2 regions of the Vibrio sp. 10N genome follow, and region 2 is predicted to be linked to the other one. Evidence: predicted binding sites of a transcription regulator. Region 2 holds the regulator's gene; the other holds the start of a gene.
The links. Region 2 encodes CRP, which controls carbon source genes, mostly activating them, when cyclic AMP is high. Its sites were predicted from a motif close to TGTGANNNNNNTCACA; they were not measured.
Positions count from the first base shown of each region.

Region 1 (4,039 bases), on a different contig from region 2:
CGTGTGTCAGGCAAGTGGTGTTGTGATTTCCCATTTTGCGTTGGTGCAAGGAGACTTACCGCCGCTATTAGGGGCTTTGATTCGTCTCACTATCGGTGTCGCAGCGGTGGCACTGTTGATTGGTTTTGTGGAGAAAAAACCGTTTCAACAGATGGTTGAGCAGAGTAAAGGCATGAGTCAGGCAAACTGGTGCTGGTTACTGGCAGCGATTTTTGTGGGTACGTTTCTTGCCCTTTGGTTGCAACAGGTCGCGCTTAAGCATGCTAACCCGGCGATTGCGCAAACTTTAATTGCGACCAGCCCCTTATTCATTCTTATTATTTACGCCGTTCGTGGAGAGCCCATTTCACGTCGCAGTGTTATTGGCACCCTGTGTGCACTGCTCGGCATCTCATTGTTCTTTTTGTGACAATGTTTTGCCTACTCAAGCAAACAGCGTAAGGTCATAGGTGCATCGGTCACGCCCAGACGCTGGGCGGCCGTTTGTCCCTGTTTGTCTTGATAACATAAGTTGTGCCAAGCACGGAAAATATCCAGTAATGGATGAATGCCCGCCGGTCTGAGCTTTCGTCTTGGTTCATTGACAAAACTTTCGAACAGCAAGTGGAAACGGTCTTGATAAAAGGTGACTTGCTTGGTCGATGCCGTTTGCAACCAGTAGGAAACATTCGGGTTATTCCCCGCCAGATAACAGACGCCTTTACTGGCTCCTGATGGTTGATGGGTAACTGCCCAACGGTCGCGCCACCACCCCATCAACACCACATCAATCAGTTCTGATGATTGTGTGTCTTGCCACTTTTCGTCTTGCTCAACATACATTAACTCCACATTGCCACTCTGGATCTCGCCAAGAAAGACACTCAGTGCAGCGGAGCGAAGCACCGGATCTTGCGGCATATACACGGTGACACGCTTACCGTTTTCATCGGACTTACTGCTAAGCGCTTCTAGAATGGATAGGTAGTGGGCATAAGAGGTATACGGCGCTCTTATTAAAGACCCTACCGCTGGGTAATGGAATTGAGCGTAGTTGCCGAGTGGATCTTCTACGTTGCTGCGAGCGAGGATGTTTTGGTAAGTAATATCAATCTGCCCTTTCAAATCGGTCGCAGTCGTATTGATTTCATGATTGGTCTCTGCGCTGTAGCTTTTTGGTAGAACCTGACAACCAGCAGCGTAGGCATCATGATCCTCTACAGGGCTTTGTGCATCAGTGGCGCTGTAGTTGGTATGCTGGCAAAGCACATAGCCAGATTCGGCATCACAAGTCGCAAACCAAAATACCCCATTATGACTGAGTGGCTGTAATGGTCGGTAATGTGATGCTAGATGGAAACTGTCGGTATGTTTTATCCAACGGCCATCAATATCCGCTAGCTTGCGACGGCAGCGACTGGCAATTTGATCGATATGATCATAGAAGGTCTTCGGATTGATTTTCAGCTTTCGACAGATCTCGCGTACTGAGTATCCGGTAAATAAAAGCCCAAGTAACGATTCTTGGAAGCCAAGTTTCTTATTACTACCAGACCATTTATCGACAAAGGTACCTTGGCAAGATTTACAGCGATAGCGTTGGCGATCGCCACTGAATCCGAAAGAGTGGTAAAGTTCTTTGTGGGTGTGTACCGACAGACCAAAGTGTTCGCATTGCGGATCTTTACACGAAGGGAGCCCTTCGTGATGATGCTGTTTCAATCGAGTCAGTTCATTGAGCACTTCTCGATTGTTAAGTAGGGGGGGAAACGCGCCACACTCGCGGCATACCATCGCTGGCCGTTTGGGGTTACGGTGCTGCAGGATATAGAGGTTTGCATCACTTTGTCCAAAATTGTCACACGCCAATGTTTTACAAAAATTGAGCTGTAACCCGTCCGCGGCCATCGGCAGTTTGCCTTCTGACACGTTCACCCCCTATGGTTTGGTGACATCAAGCCATTATTCTTATATGGCGGCTCGATGATGTTGCATATATGAGTTAGAAAAAAGCCAGCTCACTTCAGGCATAGAGCTGGCTTGATTCTTTATAGGTTGATGGCAGTTTCTAGTGCGACAACCATCATGTCGTTAAATGATTTTTGACGATCTTCTGAGCTTAGTTTCTCACCACGGATGATGTGGTCAGATACAGTCAGTACCGTTAGAGCTTTCGCGCCAAGGTCTGCAGCAACACCGTAGATGCCCGCCGCTTCCATATCGACACCTAGAATGCCAAGGTGCTTCATTTTGTCGAAGATATCTGCTTCTGGAGTGTAAAACAGGTCTGCCGAGAAGATATTACCTACTTTAACCGGTACTTCTTTAATGCGTGCTTGCTTCACCGCTTCTTCTAGAAGACCGAAGTCAGCAATCGCAGCAAAATCGTGGTCATTGAATCGAATACGGTTCACTTTAGAGTCTGTTGACGCACCCATACCGATCACAACATCCATTAGGTTTACGTCGTCACGTACCGCACCACAGCTACCTACGCGAATCACGTTTTTTACGCCGTAATCTTTGATAAGTTCGTGAACGTAGATACAGCAAGACGGGATACCCATACCGTGACCCATCACTGATACTCGCTTGCCTTTATAGGTACCTGTGTAGCCAAACATGTTGCGAACGTCACACACTTTCTCGACGTCTTCTAGGAAGGTTTCTGCGATGTATTGTGCGCGAAGTGGATCGCCTGGCATTAGGACTGTCTCTGCGAAATCACCTGGTTTTGCGTTGATATGAGGGGTTGCCATGGGGGTCACTCCTAAAGTTTTAACTAATTATGTTGAACGTTATGTTCGTTGTTGATGAGGATTCTAACCTGCACTGCAAGGGCTCTATGAGAGTTTAGTCACAAATTTGTCGGTAGTGCACAGAGAAATACATGATGATAACCAAATATGTTGAAAGTGGTTGAGCAATCGATTTTTTCGCTGATTAACCGAATCATAAAATATTCGTCCTGTGAGTGAACCATTTGAGAACGACGACCATATAATTGTACAAAACAAATTTTTGTATCACTTCAGGAAGCGGTTGAATGCTTGTGTGGCTTCGTAGCTTACCGGGGTGACCTGATATCAGATAAGAGGGATGAGACGATGAGCGAGAAAATTACAGTGGGTATCAGTTCCTGTTTGTTAGGTGAGAAAGTGCGATTTGATTCTGGTCACAAGCAGAGCACTTACGTCAACAAAGAACTCAGAGACTATTTTGATTTTGTGTCTGTCTGCCCGGAAGTCGGGATGGGGTTACCTGTTCCTAGACCTACTATTCGTTTGATGAGTAATGAAGAGCGCATTGCACTGGTGGACACTAAAGATGCAGAGAAAGACCACACCGATGGCATGATGCGTTTTACAACTCAAAAAGTTGCCGAGCTTGAAGACACAGAGATGTGTGGTTATATCGTGTGTGCCAAGTCGCCTAGCTGTGGCATGGAGCGCGTTAAAGTGTACACACGCGGCCATGCTCGCACCGATGGGGTGGGGCTGTACACCGAGCACTTGATGAAAAAGATGCCTTGGTTGCCAGTGGAAGAAGACGGGCGTCTCAATGATCCTATTTTGAAAGAAAACTTTATCTCTCGAGTGTATTGTTTGAAAGACTTCTACGATTCCATGGGCGGCGAGCCGACGCCGGGGAAAATCGTCGCATTTCATTCGCGCTACAAGCTGACGCTGATGGCACATGACCCTAAGTCTTATAAGAGCTTAGGACGCCTAGTGGCAAACCAATCGACATACAAACCGGACGACTTTTATCAGGCATATCGTCTTGGACTCATGGACGGTTTGAAAAATCGCGCCAGCCGCAAGAACGTGACAAACGTACTGATGCACATCCAAGGCTACTTTAAGCGCTCGTTGAATAAATCAGAAAAAGCAGAGCTGGCGACGGTCATTGATGACTATCGCAATGGGCTGCTACCTGTACTCGCGCCTTTAACTCTACTTAAGCATTACCTCAACACCTATCCAGACGACTACTTGGCACACCAGCAGTTTTTACAGCCTCACCCAGAAGAGATGCGATTACGATATGGTTTGTAGTA
Region 1 covers NZ_BTPM01000002.1:1,184,793-1,188,831, reverse strand. Annotated here, with positions in the region: gene AAA946_RS21520 (DMT family transporter) at 1-409, shown strand, start outside; gene AAA946_RS21515 (transposase) at 421-1,908, opposite strand; gene deoD (purine-nucleoside phosphorylase) at 2,028-2,738, opposite strand; gene AAA946_RS21505 (YbgA family protein) at 3,087-4,037, shown strand; gene AAA946_RS21500 (MerR family transcriptional regulator) at 4,027-4,039, shown strand, end outside.
Region 1: deoD (purine-nucleoside phosphorylase) is a predicted target of CRP. The motif match lies at 2,826-2,841, and genes of this name have one in related genera.

Region 2 (4,039 bases):
GAAGTACTCGGACTGACCGAAGAGCGCATTAAGAACATGAAAAAGCTTTACGAGTTCGATGATTTAATCACTGCCCCGCTGCACGGATTTAAAGATGCCGATGATTATTATCAGCGCTGCTCCGGGCTGCCTCGCCTTCGAGAAATCACGGTGCCGACCCGGTTTATTCATGCCAAGGATGACCCCTTCATGACACACGAGGTCATTCCAACCTTTACTCTTCCATGCCATATCAATTACCAACTGCTTGACCGAGGAGGTCATGTGGGGTTCATGACGGGCAGTTTGCGACGTCCGCGTTTTTGGTTAGAAGAGAGCCTACCAAGTTACTACCGGCACTTTATTGACTAGCCAAAAACAGCGATAGCTCCCTTTGTGAATCAGCAATGGTATAATCCTGCGGTCATAGAATTGAGAGGTATTTATGATCATCCCATGGCAGCAAATTGATGCAGACACACTGGATAACCTGATTAAAGAGTTCGTGCTGCGCGAAGGCACCGACTATGGTGAGTCGGAAGTGTCACTAGACGACAAAGTTCGCCATGTTCGCAGCCAGCTAGAAAGTGGCGAGGCCGTCATTGTCTTCTCCGAACTGCACGAAACCGTCGACATAAAATCTCGTCGCTCGCTGTAATTTTTCGGTAGCCGCGTGAGTAGCTGCTATATTGAAAGGCTATTGAACTGAAATTGGCCTACAAGGTCTAACTCCTTATGTGAGTTAGCAAATTTATAACGACAATTACAAATACACAGGAAGTGTTATGTCAGCAAAACACCCAATCATTGCTGTAACCGGCTCCTCTGGAGCTGGAACCACCACAACGTCAGAAGCATTTCGCAAGATGTTCAACATGATGAGCGTCAAGCCTGCATTTATTGAAGGTGATAGCTTTCACCGCTTTACTCGTCCAGAAATGGACATCGAGATCCGCAAAGCCAAAGAGCAAGGTAAACACATCAGCTACTTTGGCCCGCAAGCGAATGATTTCCCAGCCCTTGAAGAGTTTTTTCGCAACTATGGGCAAAACGGTACCGGACAGTTTCGTCGCTACTTGCACACCTTCGATGAGGCCGTGCCTTATAACCAAATGCCAGGCACCTTCACCCCATGGCAAGACCTGCCCGAAAATAGCGATGTGCTGTTTTACGAAGGCCTACACGGCGGAGTCGTCGACGGGGATGTGAATGCGGCGCAGCACGTTGACCTGCTCATCGGCATGGTGCCCATTGTTAACCTGGAGTGGATCCAAAAGTTCGTACGAGACACCCGCGATCGCGGTCACTCTCGAGAAGCGGTTACTGACTCAATCGTTCGCTCGATGGACGACTATTTAAGCTACATTACCCCACAATTTTCGCGCACCCATATTAACTTTCAGCGCGTTCCCACCGTGGACACCTCAAACCCGCTCAATGCTAAAGGCATTCCGAGTTTGGATGAGAGTTTTGTCGTGATCCGCTTGCGTGGTATCAAGAATGTCGACTTCCCGTACCTACTAGCGATGATTGATGGTTCGTTCATGTCGCGTCATAACACCATTGTCGTACCGGGCGGTAAGATGAGTTTTGCGATGGAGCTAATCGTCAGGCCAATACTTCAGCAACTTATAGAAACCGGGAAAATAGGTTAGGAATTGTGAGCCAAATCAGCCTGTTTTTTTGTATCGTGATCATGTGCACAGTTTTGTATAGATAAATAGGCTTTTGACACGATTAAAATCAAGAAAAGCGGCGCAAAAAAGGATACTATTTCTAGGAAACAGAAGATCGCTTGCGCCATCTTCAAAGTGCTTTTATGCTAGTAGGTCTTAACCAACGGGCTTGCTAACAAATATGGAAAGCAGCAAGCATACCCTGCAGAGGAAGTAAGATATATGGTTCTAGGTAAACCTCAAACCGACCCAACGTTAGAGTGGTTCCTTTCACACTGCCACATTCACAAGTACCCATCAAAGAGCACGCTTATTCACGCGGGCGAGAAAGCAGAAACGCTTTACTACATCGTCAAAGGCTCTGTAGCGGTACTGATTAAAGATGAAGAAGGCAAAGAGATGATCTTGTCTTACCTAAACCAAGGTGACTTCATCGGTGAACTTGGCTTGTTCGAAGAGGACCAAGAACGTACGGCATGGGTACGAGCAAAATCACCTTGTGAAGTTGCGGAAATCTCATTCAAGAAGTTCCGTCAGCTTATCCAAGTAAACCCAGACATTCTAATGCGCTTATCTGCTCAGATGGCAAGTCGTCTACAAGTGACTAGCCAAAAAGTAGGTGACCTAGCGTTCCTAGACGTAACGGGTCGTATTGCACAGACGCTACTAAACCTAGCGAAACAACCAGATGCAATGACTCACCCTGACGGCATGCAAATCAAGATCACTCGTCAAGAGATCGGCCAAATCGTAGGTTGTTCTCGTGAGACAGTAGGTCGTATTCTTAAGATGCTAGAAGAGCAGAACCTAATTTCTGCCCACGGTAAGACTATCGTGGTGTACGGTACTCGTTAATAGCGCGTCGACAGATTTAAAAAGCCACCTTCGGGTGGCTTTTTTGTTGTTGGGGCTTTTATTTTTGAGGTTATTGATGTGTACTCTCAAAAATTTTGTCCGCCGATGCGGCGACAAAGCCTTGATAGTAACTGCCATCGGCTAACTGGTAGCGCTTAGCAAACTCATAGAAACCACCAGGAATCACCTGGTCACCATCAGTAAATGCCACGGATACTTTGTCTGCCATCGTTGAGGATTGCTCCAAAAGAACCTCTGGTGAGCCTTTTACCTCGCCACCCGATTCATTAATTGCAAACCCAGCGTCACGAAGACGCTGATTGACCTCAACCACTTCGGCAAAACGATCAAGCTGGTTCACACTCACTGTAAAGTGATTCGCACCATAACCGTGAGCGGCAAGCCATGAAGCATACTCGCTTTCTTGCGCCAGCGTTTGGAAGTCTTGATAGCTCAGATCCCACAAGCGGCCACCATATAAGAAGTCAGCAGAAGATAGCTTAGCACTGTCCACCTGCGCCACTAGCTTAGCCACGATATCTTGTAGCGACTGAGAGCACTCTTCCACTCGCAATTCGCTGATAAACACCTTAGGAAGCAGAGCATTGCTATGTTCTAAGTGAATCGCAGTCAGCTTTTTGGATTCAAAGTCGTAATGACCACTCACCTCGTAACCAAGATCTAGAAACGGCTTAGCCAGCGTGTCGATACCCAGTGGCGCGACATTAAAGGTTCGCAGTGCAATATGGTCATTGATGAGCGACTCATCTTCCCTCAGCAAGTCATGAACCTTGTGAGCAGATGGACATAAGCGAGTAATGTAGTCTTGCCACAAATGGCCAAATAACGCGTCAACAGTCATAGCCTACTCCTTATAGTTCAATGCCAGGGCTCAAGGTCGCAGGAAGAATGGTATTGTCGCCTTCCATTGATGCCATAGGGTAAGCGCAGTAATCTGCTGCGTAGAACGCACTTGGGCGAAGGTTGCCAGAGGCGCCCGGTCCGCCAAACGGCGCATCACCACTCGCACCTGTGAGCTGACGATTGCGATTTACAATGCCAGCACGAATATGGTCTGTGAAATATTGCCACTCTTCATCGCGCTCAGAGATAAGACCTGCCGACAAACCAAATCGAGTGTCGTTAGCCAGCTCTACCGCTTGCTCAAGGGTCTCGTAGCGCACCAGCTGTAGTAGCGGTCCAAAGTACTCTTCATCAGGCAGCTCAGCGATGTCTGTCGCATCTAGCAGTGCTGGCGTTACGAACGCTGCATTGAGGCGTTTCGCCTCTACTAAGCTCTTACCACCGAGTTTCACCAGTTCAGCTTGCGCTGCAATAATATGGTCTGCGGCCTGCTCTGAGATCTGTGGTCCCATAAATGGTGCAGGCTCTGCAAACGGCTCATCAATGCGAATCTTCTTAATGGCTGACACTAAGCTTTCTACTAATTGATCACCTTTTTCACCAAATGGCACATAAAGGCGTCGTGCGCAGGTACAACGCTGGCCAGCACTGATGTAGGCCGATTG
Region 2 covers NZ_BTPM01000001.1:3,141,383-3,145,421, forward strand. Annotated here, with positions in the region: gene AAA946_RS14620 (hydrolase) at 1-351, shown strand, start outside; gene AAA946_RS14625 (YheU family protein) at 425-637, shown strand; gene AAA946_RS14630 (phosphoribulokinase) at 765-1,634, shown strand; gene crp (cAMP-activated global transcriptional regulator CRP) at 1,878-2,510, shown strand; gene AAA946_RS14640 (DUF1338 domain-containing protein) at 2,581-3,372, opposite strand; gene astD (succinylglutamate-semialdehyde dehydrogenase) at 3,383-4,039, opposite strand, start outside.